DNA from 2 places in the Novosphingobium sp. BL-S-33 genome. Region 2 is predicted to be linked to the other one. Evidence: riboswitches for the same ligand, from Rfam matches in the RefSeq annotation. Region 2 holds a riboswitch; the other holds the start of a gene.
What was found. Region 2 has a riboswitch for S-adenosylmethionine ahead of AC1VVM_RS01200 (homoserine O-succinyltransferase). Riboswitches for the same ligand answer to the same signal wherever they lie in the genome.

Region 1: linked by a shared signal. The riboswitch ahead of AC1VVM_RS24820 (threonine aldolase family protein) and the one ahead of AC1VVM_RS01200 (homoserine O-succinyltransferase) in region 2 are both predicted to bind S-adenosylmethionine.

What each region holds. Positions count from the first base shown of each region.
Region 1 is NZ_CM166475.1:1,898,311-1,905,544, reverse strand. Features, by position in the region: gene AC1VVM_RS24825 (TonB-dependent receptor domain-containing protein) at 16-2,901, shown strand; gene AC1VVM_RS24820 (threonine aldolase family protein) at 2,994-4,058, opposite strand; SAM-I-IV-variant riboswitch at 4,114-4,220, opposite strand; gene AC1VVM_RS24815 (4-hydroxyproline epimerase) at 4,463-5,461, opposite strand; gene AC1VVM_RS24810 (dihydrodipicolinate synthase family protein) at 5,472-6,386, opposite strand; gene AC1VVM_RS24805 (TonB-dependent receptor) at 6,604-7,234, opposite strand, start outside.
Region 2 is NZ_CM166474.1:264,604-271,837, reverse strand. Features, by position in the region: gene AC1VVM_RS01215 (alpha-E domain-containing protein) at 1-11, shown strand, start outside; gene AC1VVM_RS01210 (transglutaminase family protein) at 25-888, shown strand; gene AC1VVM_RS01205 (proteasome-type protease) at 948-1,718, shown strand; SAM-I-IV-variant riboswitch at 2,351-2,456, shown strand; gene AC1VVM_RS01200 (homoserine O-succinyltransferase) at 2,495-3,424, shown strand; gene AC1VVM_RS01195 (mannitol dehydrogenase family protein) at 3,431-4,825, opposite strand; gene AC1VVM_RS01190 (hypothetical protein) at 4,822-4,947, opposite strand; gene AC1VVM_RS01185 (family 43 glycosylhydrolase) at 4,947-6,587, opposite strand; gene AC1VVM_RS01180 (alpha/beta hydrolase) at 6,606-7,234, opposite strand, start outside.

The DNA.
Region 1 (7,234 bases), on a different replicon from region 2:
TATTGCGCGGCCGCCATGTCCGCGATCATTGCAGGCACGGCCTTCGGCCAGGCCGCGTTCGCTCAGGACGGCGCTTCGGACGCCACGCCGGCCGCCGACATCGTCGTCACCGGCACGCGCATCAAGCGCGCGGATCTCGCCAGCAACAGCCCGCAGACGGTCGTCGGTTCCGACGAATTCAAGTTCCAGGGCGCGACCACCGTGGATCAGGTGCTGAACCGCCTGCCGCAGTTCACCGCCGACGCCAACGAAAACGTGTCGAACGGTTCGGACGGCACCGCCAAGATCAACTTGCGCAACCTCGGCTCGAACCGCGTGCTGGTGCTGATCGACGGCCAGCGCCTGATGCCCTCGCAGGCGATCAACACCAATTTCATTCCCAGCAGCCTGATCGAGCGCGTGGACGTGATGTCCGGCGGCGCCTCGGCGGTCTACGGTTCGGACGCGCTTTCGGGCGTCGTCAACTTCGTGATGAAGAAGGATCTGGACGGTGTCCGCATCGACGCCCAGACCGGCTTCGCGCAGCACACCAACGACGACAGCTCGATCCGCAGCCTCGTCCGCTCGCAGGGCTACGACACCGCGCCCCGGTCGGTGGCCGACGGCGGCAAGCAGGACATCACGATCTCGGCGGGCAAGAACTTTGCCGACGGTCGCGGCAATATCACGGTCTTCGCTGGCTATCGCCATGTCGATCCGGTCAAGCAGTCCAGCCGCGACTATTCGTCCTGCGCGCTGAACGATGACGGCGCCGGTCTCTATTGCGGTGGTTCGAGCAACACGCCCTACGGCTCGTTCGTGCCGCTGGACGATGCCAGCCCCTATCAGGGCCAGACGCTGATCAACAATCGCAACGGCACGCAGACCCTGGTGCCGTACGACAACAGCTACGCCTACAACTACGCGCCCGACAGCTACATCCAACGTTCGGACGAGCGCATCAACGCGGGCGGCTTCGCGCACTTCGACATCAGCCCGGCGGCGCAAGTCTACGGCAGCTTCATGTTCATGCGCGATCACACCTTCTCGCAGGTGGCGCCTTCCGCGATCTTCCTGGGGCAGGCTTTCGCGATCTCGTGCGACAACCCGCTGGCAAGTGCCAGCCAGCTTCAGGCGATCTGCGGCGCCAAGGCCGGAACCGCGACGACGGCGGACTCGCTGGTCGGCTACCGCATGTCGATCGCACCGCGACGCGACGATCTGAACTACAACGACTACCGCTACAGCGCCGGGGTCAAGGGCGACCTTGGCAGCGGTTTCAGCTATGACGTGAACTACAATTACTCGCTGGTCCGCTACAAGGAGACCTACCTCAACAACGTTGACGCCGTGAAGGCCGCCCGCGCGCTCAACGTCGTGGACGTGAACGGCGTGCCGACCTGCCAGTCGGTCATCGACGGAAGCGATCCGAGCTGCATCCCGGCCAATGTGTTCCAGGCCGGCGGCGTCACCGCCGAACAGGGCGCATACCTGTTCACGCCGAGCCACACCTCCTCGCGCAATTCGCTGCGGGTGTTCTCGGGCAACATCAGCGGCGACCTTGGCGAAATGGGCGTGACCCTGCCTTGGGCCAGCCACGGCGTCGGCGTCGCGTTCGGTGCCGAGCAGCGCCGCGAATCGCTGAACTACTTCGCGGACGAGATCGCCCAGCAGGGCGGCGCCACCAATTCGGACGGCGTGATCAGCGTTGTCGAAGGCTACGGCGAAGTCGAAGTGCCGCTGATCGAGGACAAGCCGTTCTTCCGCTCGCTGACCGTCAACGGCGGCTTGCGCTATTCGTCCTACGACAACAAGCAGGACTCGACCGGCATCAAGTCCGGCTACAACGTCTGGACCTACAAGGGCGAGCTGAGCTGGCAGCCGATCGACGATATCCGCATTCGCGCCAGCTACAACCACGCCATCCGCGCGCCTAACGTGGGCGAACTGTTCGCCTCGCAGTCGGTGGGCAACGTGGCGGCACAGGATCCTTGCTCGGGCGCCAGCCCCTCCGCGTCGCTGGAAGCCTGCGAGCTCACCGGCGTAACCGCCGCGCAGTACGGCAAGATCCCCACCTGCCCGGCCGACACCTGCTCCGCACTTGGCGGCGGCAATATCGACCTGAAGCCGGAGACGGCCGACACCTACACGCTGGGCTTCGTGCTGACGCCCAAGGCGCTGCGCCGCTTCTCGCTCTCGGTCGATTACTACACGATCAAGGTGAAGGACTACATCTCCTCGATCGCGCCTTCGCTGAGCATCAGCCAGTGCGCGACCACGGGCGATCCGTACTTCTGCGGCCTGTTCCACCGCGATCCGCGCTCGGGCGCGCTGTTCGGCACGAACGCGGGCTATGTCGTCTCGACCATGCTGAACACCGGCTACCTGAAGACCTCGGGCATCGACGTGAACGCGGACTACACGTTCAACATCGGCAATGCCGGTCAGGTGAATGTCAACATGCTGGGCACCTGGCTGGCCTCGCAGAAGTCCGAGCCGATCTCGGGCCTCGGTTCCTATGACTGCAAGGGCCTGTTCGGCTATACTTGCGGCCAGCCCAACCCGGAATGGCGCCATGTTGCGCGCATGACCTGGATGGCGCCGAGCGATACCACCGTCTCTCTGTCGTGGCGCTATATCGGCGGCACCAAGCTTTCGAGCCTGTCGGACAATCCGTTCCTGGCCGGCACGCCCAGCGTGGTGAATCGCAAGATCGATGCCTACAACTACTTCGATCTCTCGGTCTCGCAGGCCATCGACAAGCAGTTCACCCTTCGCGCAGGCGTGAACAACATGTTCGACAAGAATCCGCCGGCTATCGCTGCGGGCATCCTGTCGGCCTTCGGCAACGGCAATACCTATCCGGGCGTCTACGACGCGCTGGGCCGCACGATCTTCGTGGGCTTCACCGCCAACTTCTGATCCCGCACAGCGGCTCCCCGTCCCCACTCGGAGCCGATGTGAAATCCAAGGCCCGTCCGGTCGCAAGACCGGGCGGGCCTTTTGCGTTTGGGTCAGGCTGCAGGAACGTGCTCGCCAGCGACTTCAGCCGTAATCTCGCGCAAATCGCGGCTCAGTTCCTCGACGCGGGCGAGATCGGTGTCCCACGCGAACATGAAACGGGCGCTGCCGCCGATGAAAGTATAGAACCGCCATCCGCGCCCGCGCAGACGCTCCAGCACTTCGGCCGGAGCCTCCAGGAACACCGAATTGGCCTGCACCGGGAACTTGAAGGAAAGCCCGGGCAAATCGCCCACCAGTTCGGCAAGCCGCCGCGCGCAGGCATTGCCGTGCTCGGCATTGCGTAGCCATGCTCCGGTCTCGATCAACCCGATCCACGGCGCCGAGAGGAAGCGCATTTTCGACGCGAGCTGGCCGGATTGCTTGCAGCGATATTCGAAGTCCGCCGCCAGAGCGCGATCGAAGTAGATGATCGCCTCGCCCACGGCCATGCCGTTCTTGGTGCCGCCGAAGCAGAGCACGTCCACGCCCGCCTCCCACGTGATCGCGGCAGGGGTGCAGCCGAGCGCCGCGCAGGCATGGGCGAAGCGCGCGCCGTCCATATGCAGCTTGAGGCCAAGCTCACGGCAGACCGCCGAGATCGCCTTGATCTCGTCGATGGAATAGACCTGCCCGGTCTCGGTCGGCTGGGTGATCGTCACCACGCGCGGCTTGGGGAAATGGATGTCGGAGCGGCTCGCCGCCAGGGCTCGGATCGCGGCCGGGGTCAGCTTGCCGTCGGCCGAGGGCGCAACCAGCAGTTTCGAACCGTTGGAGAAGAATTCCGGCGCGCCGCATTCGTCGGTCTCGACGTGGGCGGAGGAAGAGCAGATCACGCTGTGGTAGGACTGGCAGAGCGAGGCCAGCGCCAGCGAGTTCGCCGCCGTGCCGTTGAAGACGAAGAACACTTCGCCGTCCGCCTCGAACAGGCTGCGGAACGTGTTGGCGGCGCGCAAGGTCCATTCGTCGTCGCCATAGGCAACGGCCGACCCCTCGTTCGCAGCCAGCATCGCGGCAAGCGCCTCAGGACAGATGCCGGCGTAATTGTCGCTCGCGAACTGCTGAGGTTGGTCTGTCATTGATCGATTCCTTCATGCTTCGATAGACAAGCATCGGATCGACGTAACTGCGGCTGAAGGTCCCGTTTATTGCCGGTCCGGCCACATCCCTCCTTTCTGGAGGCACCACCTTGCTCGGGAGCAGGTTGGTGTCGAACGTCGGTCCGACTCTTGATGCTGTGGCGGCCAATAAACCCCGCAACGCCGCAACGCAAGAGTGTTACGGCTCTGCGCACAAACATTACCGATTTCTGTTACATGCCATTGACGCGAAGCCCCTGACTTACCCGGCCTTTTGGCATCCTCCGAAGTGCCGAAGGCAGCTATTGCGGCCGCACAAAAAAGCCCCCGCCGGATTACGGCGAGGGCCAAAGAGAGATCGGCGGCGAGGGAATGCAGACCCGCCGATCGGGTGGGTACTCTAATCAGGTTACCTGGAAACCGGCCCAGAACGAGTCTTCGCGGTCGATCCAAATGGTGTTGAAACCGGTGGCGATGGCCGAACCTTCGATCGAGGGAATGATCGCCGGCTTGTCGCCCAGCGTGACTTCCTGTTCGACGCGGCCGATGAACCGGCTGCAGATGTAGCTCTCGTGCACAAAGCGCTCGCCCACCTTCAGGCGGCCGGTCGCGTGCAGGTGCGCGATGCGTGCCGAGGTGCCGGTGCCGCAAGGGCTACGGTCGATCGCCTTGTCGCCATAGAACACGGCGTTGCGGCCATCGGCGCCCTCGTGCTTGGGCTTGTCGGCCCAGAGGATGTGGCTGACGCCGCGGATCGTGGAATCGAGCGGGTGGACCGGCTCGTACTTCGCGCGCACGGCTTCGCGGATCCGGCCCGAAAGCTCGATGATGCGCGAGGCACCCAGATCGTCGAGGCCGGTGTAGTTCCCCTGCGGCTCGACGATGGCGTAGTAGTTGCCGCCATAGGACACGTCGATCGAGAGCGGACCGATGCCTTCCACGTCCACCTCGATGCCGCGCTCGGCGACATAGGCGGGGACATTGGTGATGCGGACCGAAGTGACCTTGGAGCCATTGGTCTCGTAGGCGATCTCGATCACGCCCGCCGGAACCTCAACACGCAGCTTGCCCGGCGTCGCCGGCTGGATCAGCCCGTGCTCAAGCCCGAAAGTGACCATGCCGATGGTGCCGTGGCCGCACATGGGCAGGCAGCCGCTGGTCTCGATGAACAGGATGCCGATGTCGTTCGCCGGATCGCAAGGCGGATAGAGGAAGCCGCCTGACATCATGTCATGCCCGCGCGGCTCGAAGCAGAGCCCCGTGCGCATCCAGTCGAACCGCGACAGGAAGTCCTGCCGGCGCTCGGACATCGAGGCGCCCTTCAACAGCGGAGCCCCGCCCGCCACAAGGCGAACGGGGTTACCGGCTGTGTGGCCGTCGATGCAGAAGAAAGTGTGCCGCATCGACGCTCCCTTATGCTGCTGCCGCGACCGTCAGGTCGGGACGGGTGGCGGCGGCCTTTTCGACCATCGCGATCACTTCCGCGCGGCGCTCGCCCTCAAGGACGTAGCGCGGAGGCAGAACGCGCTCCGAACCGCGACCCATGACCTGCTCAGCCAGCTTGATCGACTGGACAAGGTCATGCTCGGCATCGAGGTGGAGGAGCGGCATGAACCAGCGGTAGATTTCCATCGCCTTGGCATGGTCGCCGCGCTCGAACGCCTTGACCAGCTCGACCGATTCCTTCGGGAAGGCGTTGGTGAGGCCCGAAACCCAGCCCTGCGCGCCGAGGTAGAGACCTTCCAGAGCCACGTCGTCGAGGCCCGCGAACAGCGTGTAGCGATCGCCGAACGTGTTGCGGAAATCGGTGAAGCGGCGGGTGTCCGGCGCGGATTCCTTGACGGCGACGATGTTCTTCACATCGATCAGCGCGGTCAGCACGTCCTTGTCGATCACCGTGCGGTAGGCCGGCGGGTTGTTGTAGAGCATGATCGGCAGAACGGTCTGGTCGGCCACGCCCTTGAAGTGCGCGACGAGTTCCTTGGCCTTGGGCACATAGACCATCGGCGGCAGCAGCATGAGGCCATCGGCGCCGGCCTTTTCAGCGGCCTGTGCATAGCGCACCGCGCGGCGGGTATCGAATTCCGAAACGCCGGTGACAACCGGAACGCGGCCGTTCACGGCTTCGACGATCGCGGTGAGAACCTGGACCTTCTCGTCGTATTCGAGCGAGTTGTTCTCGCCCACGGTGCCAAGCGCGATCACGCCGGTCACGCCGTCGTTGATCAGATCGTCGACGACGCGCTGCGTGTCAGCGAGATCAAGCGACAGATCCTCGCGGATCTGCGTGGTGACGGCCGGGAACACACCCTTCCAAGCAATTGCCATAACTATCTCGTTCCTGCGCTTCTTGTTAATGCAGATATCGTATACGATATTACAAATGAGTGTGCAATTGCATTCTTTGCACCACTGCATGCACCGCAAGTCAAACAAATCCCGGCGAAAATGGGCAATTGCACGCTCCGAAAACTGCCGCTGCCCAAAAAAAGGGGGCGCGGACATCAATGCCCACGCCCCCTTTCAACCGTTCCGGAACGCCGGTTCAGAAGCGGAAGCGCACGCCCGCCTGAATGGTGCGCGCCTGCAGGCGCACGCCATAGGGAAGCAGGCGATCCTTGCCCCACCACATCTGGGCATTGTTCTTCAGCAGGTTCGTCGCCTCTACGCTGAACGTAATATGCTCCCACGGCGTGAAGTTGAGCGCCGCGTCCAGACGCGACGTCGCGTCCATGTAGGGCGAGTAGTCGGGGAAGTCCGACATCACCGACGTGCGATAGCGCGAGCGATAGTTCCAGGCGACACGGCCGCTGAACTCCGGCGTGTCGTAGTAGAGCGCCGCATTGTAGGTCAGCTTCGACATGCCGATGGCATTGTTGTCCGAACCGTCGGGGTAATTGATGTTGCCCTTGCGCAGCCAGGTCAGGTTGCCCTGAACACCGAAGTTCTTCCAGAAGCCGGGCAGGAAGTCGAAGAATGTCTGCCCGGCGATCTCGAAGCCTTGGAACGTGCCGCCGCCTGCATTGCGGTTCGTCCAGACCTGGCCGATCCCGCCGAATTCCGGAACGTACTCGTCCGCGACCGAATAGTAGATATAGCCCTTTGGCTTCTTGAGGTATGACGCGAACGACACCGACCCTGCGCGTCCGAAGTAATATTCGAGCGAAGCGTCGAAG
Region 2 (7,234 bases):
TCATCGAGTAGAAGGGACAGTCCCGTGCTGCTGACCGTGACCCACACCACCCGCTACACGTTCGACACGCCGGTCACGCATGGTCTTCAGCGGCTCAAACTCCGGCCAAAGACCACGCATGGGCAGGAGGTGGTCGACTGGATCATGGACCTCACCGGCGCCCGGACCGAGGCGGATTACCACGATCATCATGACAGCCACACCACGCTGGTCTCGATCGCGCCGGGCGCGGATGAAGTGGTCGTGCAGTGCCGGGGCACCGTGCGCACCAGCGACAACAACGGGATTACCGGCAACCATACCGGCCTGATGCCGCTCTGGACGTTCCTGCGGCCGACCCGGCTCACCCGCGCCGGACCGCGCGTGCGCGCGCTCGTCGAGGATGTCGATGCCGATCCGCGCGACCCGCTGGAATTCCTCCACGCACTGTCGCGCAAGGTGGCGGAGCGCATCGCCTACGTTCCCGGCGCCACCGATGCGAAGACCACGGCCGAGGAAGCGCTCGCGGCGGGCAAGGGCGTGTGTCAGGACCAGGCGCATGCCTTCATCTCGGCCGGGCGGCTGCTCGACATTCCGGTGCGCTATGTCGGCGGCTACCTGAAGATGAACGACCGCGAGGAGCAGGAGGCCGGGCACGGCTGGGCCGAAGCATATGTGACGGGGCTCGGCTGGGTGGGCTTTGACGTTGCCAATGCCATGTGCCCGGACGAGCGCTATATCCGCGTGGCGACCGGCTGTGACTATGGCGAGGCGGCGCCGGTGACCGGCATTGCCATGGGAGGTGGGGATAGCCGCCTCGAAGTGCGTTTGTCGGTGGGCGAGAAAGTGCTAGGTCAGCAGCAACAACAGCAGTCCTCGGCCGGAGGGCAGCAACAACAGCGCGGCTGAGGGCCGCGTTCCCCCGAACAGGACAGGACGCGGGGAACGGAATGTGATCGGGGCGTAGTGTGACTTATTGCGTGGGCATGATGCTGGACCGCGGGCTCGTGCTGATGAGCGACACCCGCACCAATTCCGGGGTCGACAACATTTCGACCTTTCGGAAGATGTACCGCTGGAACATCCCCGGCGAGCGGATCATCACGCTGATGACCGCGGGCAACCTCGCCACCACGCAGGCGGTGGTCAGCCAGCTTGAGGAACGCAACAAGGCCCCGGCGGAACGGCACAATTCGCTGCTCGAAGCGCCGACCATGTTCCAGGTCGCCACGATCGTCGGCAACCTGCTTCAGGACATCATCACCGAACGCGCGGCCGACAATGGCCAGAACGCGGCTTCGGGCACGTTCAGCGCCTCGATCATCGTGGCCGGCCAGATCAAGGGCATGGAACCGCGCCTCTTCCTGATCTACCCCGAAGGCAACTTCATCGAAGCCAGCTTCGACACGCCGTTCTTCCAGATCGGCGAGACCAAGTACGGCCGCCCGATCTTGATTCGCGGCTACGACCGCGCGATGACGTTCGAGGCTGCGGTGAAGCTGCTCTGTGTTTCGTTCGATTCGACGGTGAAGGCCAATCTCTCGGTCGGCATGCCGCTGGACCTGCTGGTGCTGGAGAACGACAAGTTCGCCCCGCTGCACGAGCGCCGGATCGAGGCGGGCGATCCTTACTATCAGTCGATTTCGGACAGTTGGGGCGAGGCCCTGCGACATGCGCTCGACGGGCTGCCGAACTATGCGCTGGGTGAGGACAGCAAGCTGAAAGACGCCGCGGCCTGATTGGCGCGGGACATGAACTTTCCCACGCTCCTCTGATTCCTTATACCGAACCCTTCAGACCCGCTCAGGCTGAGCTTGTCGAAGCCCCCTGAGGCGTGGTGCAACATCCTTCGACAGGCTCAGGATGAGCGGGGTTAAGTGATGGTTCGGGGTGAGCGGAGCGGGTGATTGTTCAGGATGATCGGAGCGGGATCCGAACTCGCGGACGCTCCATCCGATCTCCCTCCCCAAACCCTTCAGACCCGCTCAGGCTGAGCTTGTCGAAGCCCCCGAGGCGTGGCGCGACATCCTTCGACAGGCTCAGGATGAGCGGGGTTGGGTGACGGTTCGGATGAGCGGAGCGGGTGATTGTTCAGGATGATCGGAGCGGGATCCGAACTCGCGGACGCTTCATCCGATCTCCTTCACCAAACCCTTCAGACCCGCTCAGGCTGAGCTTGTCGAAGCCCCGGAGGCGTGGCGCGACGTCCTTCGACAAGCTCAGGATGAGCGGGGTGGGTGATGGTTCGGGGTGAGCAGGGCGGACGGGTAAAGCGACACCATGCTCCCCCCCCCCCCCCCCGCGCAGGCGCGGATTCTGCCTCACATGACAAACTGCCCGTTGCGAAACGCGGCACGGCAACGTAGGAGGATCCCAGCATCAAGAGTTGGGGCGACGCCCAACGCCAACCTGCCGATCCGGGCAAGGTGGCACTCCGCAAGGAGGATGTGGCCCAGCCGGCAACCAAGCGGAGCAAGCCACAAAGCGTCGATCCCGTAAGCGGAAGAGACGCGCCGTGCCGATTAAGATACCCGATCAACTCCCCGCTCGCCATGTCCTGGAGGCAGAGGGCGTGCGCGTCATGGGAGAGACCGACGCGGTGCGTCAGGATATCCGGCCCTTGCGGATCGGCTTGCTCAACCTCATGCCGGACAAGATCAGCACGGAAACCCAATTGGCCCGGCTGTTGGGGGCAACGCCGCTTCAGATCGAATTGACGCTGGTGCGGATCACCGATCACGTTTCCCGCAACACTTCGGCCGATCACATGGCGGCGTTCTACCGGCCATGGAGCGAAGTGCGGAACGAGCGGTTCGACGGCTTCATCATTACCGGCGCCCCGGTCGAGCGCATGCCGTTCGAAGAGGTGGCCTATTGGCCCGAGCTGCGCGCGATCTTCGACTGGACGCAGACGCACGTGCATCGCTGCTTCACGATCTGCTGGGCCGCCCAGGCCGCACTTTTCCATTTTCACGGGGTGCCGAAGCACAATCTGCCGCGCAAAGCCTTCGGCGTGTTCGAGCACCGCAATCTCGCGCCCACTTCGCCCTATCTTCGCGGTTTTTCGGACACGTTCGACATTCCCGTGTCGCGCTGGACGGAAATATGCTCATCGACCCTGTCAGAGGTGCAGGACCTGCAAGTTCTGGCCGACAGCGCGGAAACCGGGGCCGGTCTCGTCGACGATCGGGCCCATGGCGCGCTGCACATGTTCAATCATCTGGAATATGACAGCGACACGCTTGCGGGTGAGTATCACCGCGACGGTTCGGCCCAGCTTCCCGCCGGCTATTTTCCGGCCGACGATCCCACGCGAGAGCCGAAGAATCGCTGGCGCAGCCACGCGCACCTGCTGTTCGCGAACTGGATCAACGAGATCTACCAGACCACGCCCTTCGACCTTGTCGCCGGTCTGGCGGCCGAAGGGCAGGCGGTTCTGGCCTAGCGCTCCTCAGGCGTTCGCCCGGGCGAGGCGCTCGGCCAGGGCCTTGAAATCGGTCTCGCCGGCGGTCCATGTCTTCGCGAACAGGCCGCCTTCGCCGAACAGTGCGCGCGGGGTGCCGCTGACGCCCTGTTCGCGCCAGATGTCGGCAAGGCGGACGGCCATGGGATCGTCCACCGGGCCCCACTTGGCAGAATTGTCGCCGCGCACGTGGCGCAGCCAGGCGGCCAGCGCGGTCAGGATCGCCGGGCACTGCTTGCCTTTCGCCTGATTGGCGGCAAGCGTTTCCAGCCAGCGCTGCGGGATCTTCTGGCTGCCGTCCATGGCGATCTGGATCAGCCGGTGTTGCAGCGCCGGATTGGCAAAGCGGGCGAGCAGGGCGTCGGCATAGGCCTGAAGGTCCTGCGCCGGGGCGGCCTTGATCGTCGGCTGGGCTTCGACATGCATGATCTGCTCGATCAGCGGCCGAATCGCCGGGTTGCCCACCGCCTGATGGACGAAGGCGTGCCCGTGTTCGAGCCCGAGATAGGCCAGCGCCGAGTGCGCGCCGTTGAGCATGCGCAGCTTGGCCGCCTCGTAAGGTGCGACGTCGGACACCAGTTCGGCGCCCACTTTCTCCCACGCGGGGCGCGGGCCGGCGAACTTGTCCTCGATCACCCACTGCGTGAAGGGCTCCGTCATCACCGCACCGTCATCGTCGAGGCGGGCGAGCGTCGCCACCATCTTGCGGTCTGCGGCAGTGGTGGCGGGCACGATGCGGTCGATCATCGCGCAGGGGAACGTGCATTCTGCCGCGACCCATGCGCCGAGTTCGGGATCGTGGCGGGCGAGATATTCGCCCATCAGCCGTTCAAGCTGGCGGCCGTTGAGGGCAAGGTTGTCGCACGAAAGCAGGGTTAGGCCGGGCAGGCCTTGCGCACGGCGGCGGCGCAGCCCCTGTTCGAGGAAGGCATAGATGCTGCCATGGTGCGCCAGGAAGGGATCGAGTGATCCGTCGGCGGCGCGGCAATAGCCCTTTTCCGTGATGGTGAACGTCACGATCCGGGTTTCCGGCGCGGCGAGGGCGGCGATCACCGCCTCGGCATCCTCGCTGGCGACGATCACCCGCTGGACCGAGCCGATCACCCGCATCCGGTTGCGCTCGGCCGAGCATTCGGTGAGCGTGTAGAGCCCGTCCTGCGGATTGAGCTGGCGCGCGACATTGGCGGAGCGCAGCGAAACGCCGACGATGCCCCAGTCGCGGTCGCCCGCGGCCATCGCCCGGTCGGTGTACCAGGCCTGATGTGCGCGGTGGAAAGCGCCCATGCCGAAATGGACGATGCCGGCCGCCTGCGCCTTGCGGTCATAGCCGGGCCGGGCGACGGAGTCGGACAGGCGGGAGAGCGTTTCGCTGGAGAGCCTCACGGGCGAAAGGCCTTGCTGGCGTGGTTACAGGCCGGAACGTGCGCCTGCCCAGCGGGGAACAGGCGGTCGGCGTGGAGGTCCAGTGAGCGGGCCAGTGAGTCGGCCAAGGGGCGGAGATGCATCAGTCATCCAGGGCAGTGAATCTGAAATCGCGGAAAGTGGCTTCGCCTTCTCCCGCTGCATATAGCCCCGGACGTAGCATGAGGAACCCCCCACGGACATTGTGGTGGTATCCCGAGACTTCCATCCCCCGGTCAAATCGCTTCCACGTTGCGCCGCCGTCGCCCGAGGTATGATACGAAACGATATGGCGGCGGTTGGTCACACGCATTTTCATGCGGCGGCCATGCGGATTGGCGGGGCGGCCGCGCTCCATGCCGTATTGGTGGGTGACGAAGCGGCCCTCGTCGAAGCCGAGCCCGGCGTAGAGCTTGTCGTCATAGAACAGCACCAGCCCGGCCGTCCCGCCTGCCGGGATCTCGATATCGCATTCGAACTGGTAGCTGGTGTCGCCCGCGATCAGCAGCAGCGGTGATCCGGAGGAGGGCGCAAGGCCCTTGCCGGCCAAGTGCAGCGCCCCGCCGGAAACGCGCACGCGGCTGGCCTCATCGGGTGCGGGGCGGAAGAACGACCACTTCGAGCCCATCGCCAGCGGCTTCGAGAAATCGTCGGAAAGCGGCATGCCATGCGGCAGCGGATTGGCGATCTTCGGAATCGGCAGCGGCTTCGAAAGATCGCCGCCGGTCATCCGGAACCAGCCGTCCGGCGTCCACTCGATCGTGTCGAGCAGGCACTGTCGGCCGAGCGTCCAGAAGCCGTTCTCGAACCCGTGGTAGAGCGCGTACCAGCGCTTGTCCGGCCCCTCCACCAGCGAGGCATGCCCGCGCGACCACCATGCTTCGGACTGGTTTTCGGTGCGGACCAGCGGGTTGCCGGGGTGCTGCTCCCACGGCCCGTGGATCGAGCAGGCGCGGGCGGCGATTACCATGTGTCCGGTCGGCGGACCGGCCGTGCCGCCGACGGCGGTGAGCATGTAGAACCAGTCCCCGTGACGGTGGATCTTGGGGCCTTCGGGCGAGAAACCCTCGACATCCCACTCATCCGGATAGTGCCACGGATCGTAGACATGCTCGACCTTGCCCGCGAGCGAGAGGCCGTCGTCGGTCAGCCGCACGCGGTCTCCGCCCGAGAGGAACAGCCAGCGCGAACCGTCTTCGCCCACGGCATGGCAGGGGTCGATGTGGTCGTGGAGGCCCAGCGGTTTCGGATCGCTCCACGGGCCGTCGATGTGATCGGCCCAGATCACGTAGATCTCGTTGGGATCGGCCTTGACCGGAATGTAGAGGAAGTAGCGGCCCTTGTGCTTTTCGAGGCTGACCGCCCAGACCGAGCCGATATTGCGGGTGAGCGCCGGTTTGCGCGGCTGCCAGTTCACCAGATCGCGGCTGTGCCAGATCGTCAGGCCCGGATAGGAATCGAAGCTGGAGAAGGTGAGGTAATAGTCCTCCCCGTCCTTCAGCACGGCCGGGTCGGGCCGGTCGCCCGAGATCACCGGGTTCAGCATCGTGCTATTGCCGAGGTCGGACATGCGCTGGTTGTCGAACCCGCGCCGCCAGCGTGCGGGAGCCGGGGCAGGCTGGAGAGGAGGATAGCCCGCCCCGGGCTCCCTGGCGGCAGCGGCTTCCCCCTGAAGCCCGCCTGCCGTCAGTCCCACGCCGCCGATGAGGGCGGCTTTCAATGCGTCACGTCTTTCCATCGTCATTCCGTCAACCGGGCCGTCTTATCCAAGGCCCTTGGTGCGCGCCCAGGCGCACCACAGCTCGGGCCAGACTTCCACCGGCTTGCCCACGGCGCCGCGCAGGCCGAAGCCGTGGCCGCCATGCTCGAAAAGATGGGTCTCCACCGCGATGCCGCGCGCTTTCAGCGCCGCGCGCAGGCGCACGGTGTTCTCCACGGGGACGGTAGTGTCATCCTCGGCATGGAGCAGCCAGTGCGGCGGGGCATCGGCGGGCACATTGCGCTCGGGCGAATGCGAGGCTTCGAGCGCGGGGCTGGGCGAGGGGCCAAGCAGCAGGTCGCGCGATCCGGCATGGGCGATGGCGGGGTCCATAGAGACCACCGGATAGATCGGCGCGGCGCAGAACGGGCGCGCGGAAAGGCGGTCCGCCTCGTCGACGGGTGTGTAGACCGTCGCGGCGAAGCGCGTGGAAAGGCTGGCGCAGACATGGCCGCCGGCGGAAAAGCCCATGGTGGCAACGCGCTCGGGATCGAGCGAGAAGTCCTTCGCGCGGTGGCGGATCAGTCGCATGGCGCGCTGCGCATCGGCGAGCGGGGTGTCCGGGCGATTGGCCCAGCCTTCGCCGGGCAGGCGGTAAAACAGGACGAAAGCGGTGAAGCCGCGCGCGGTAA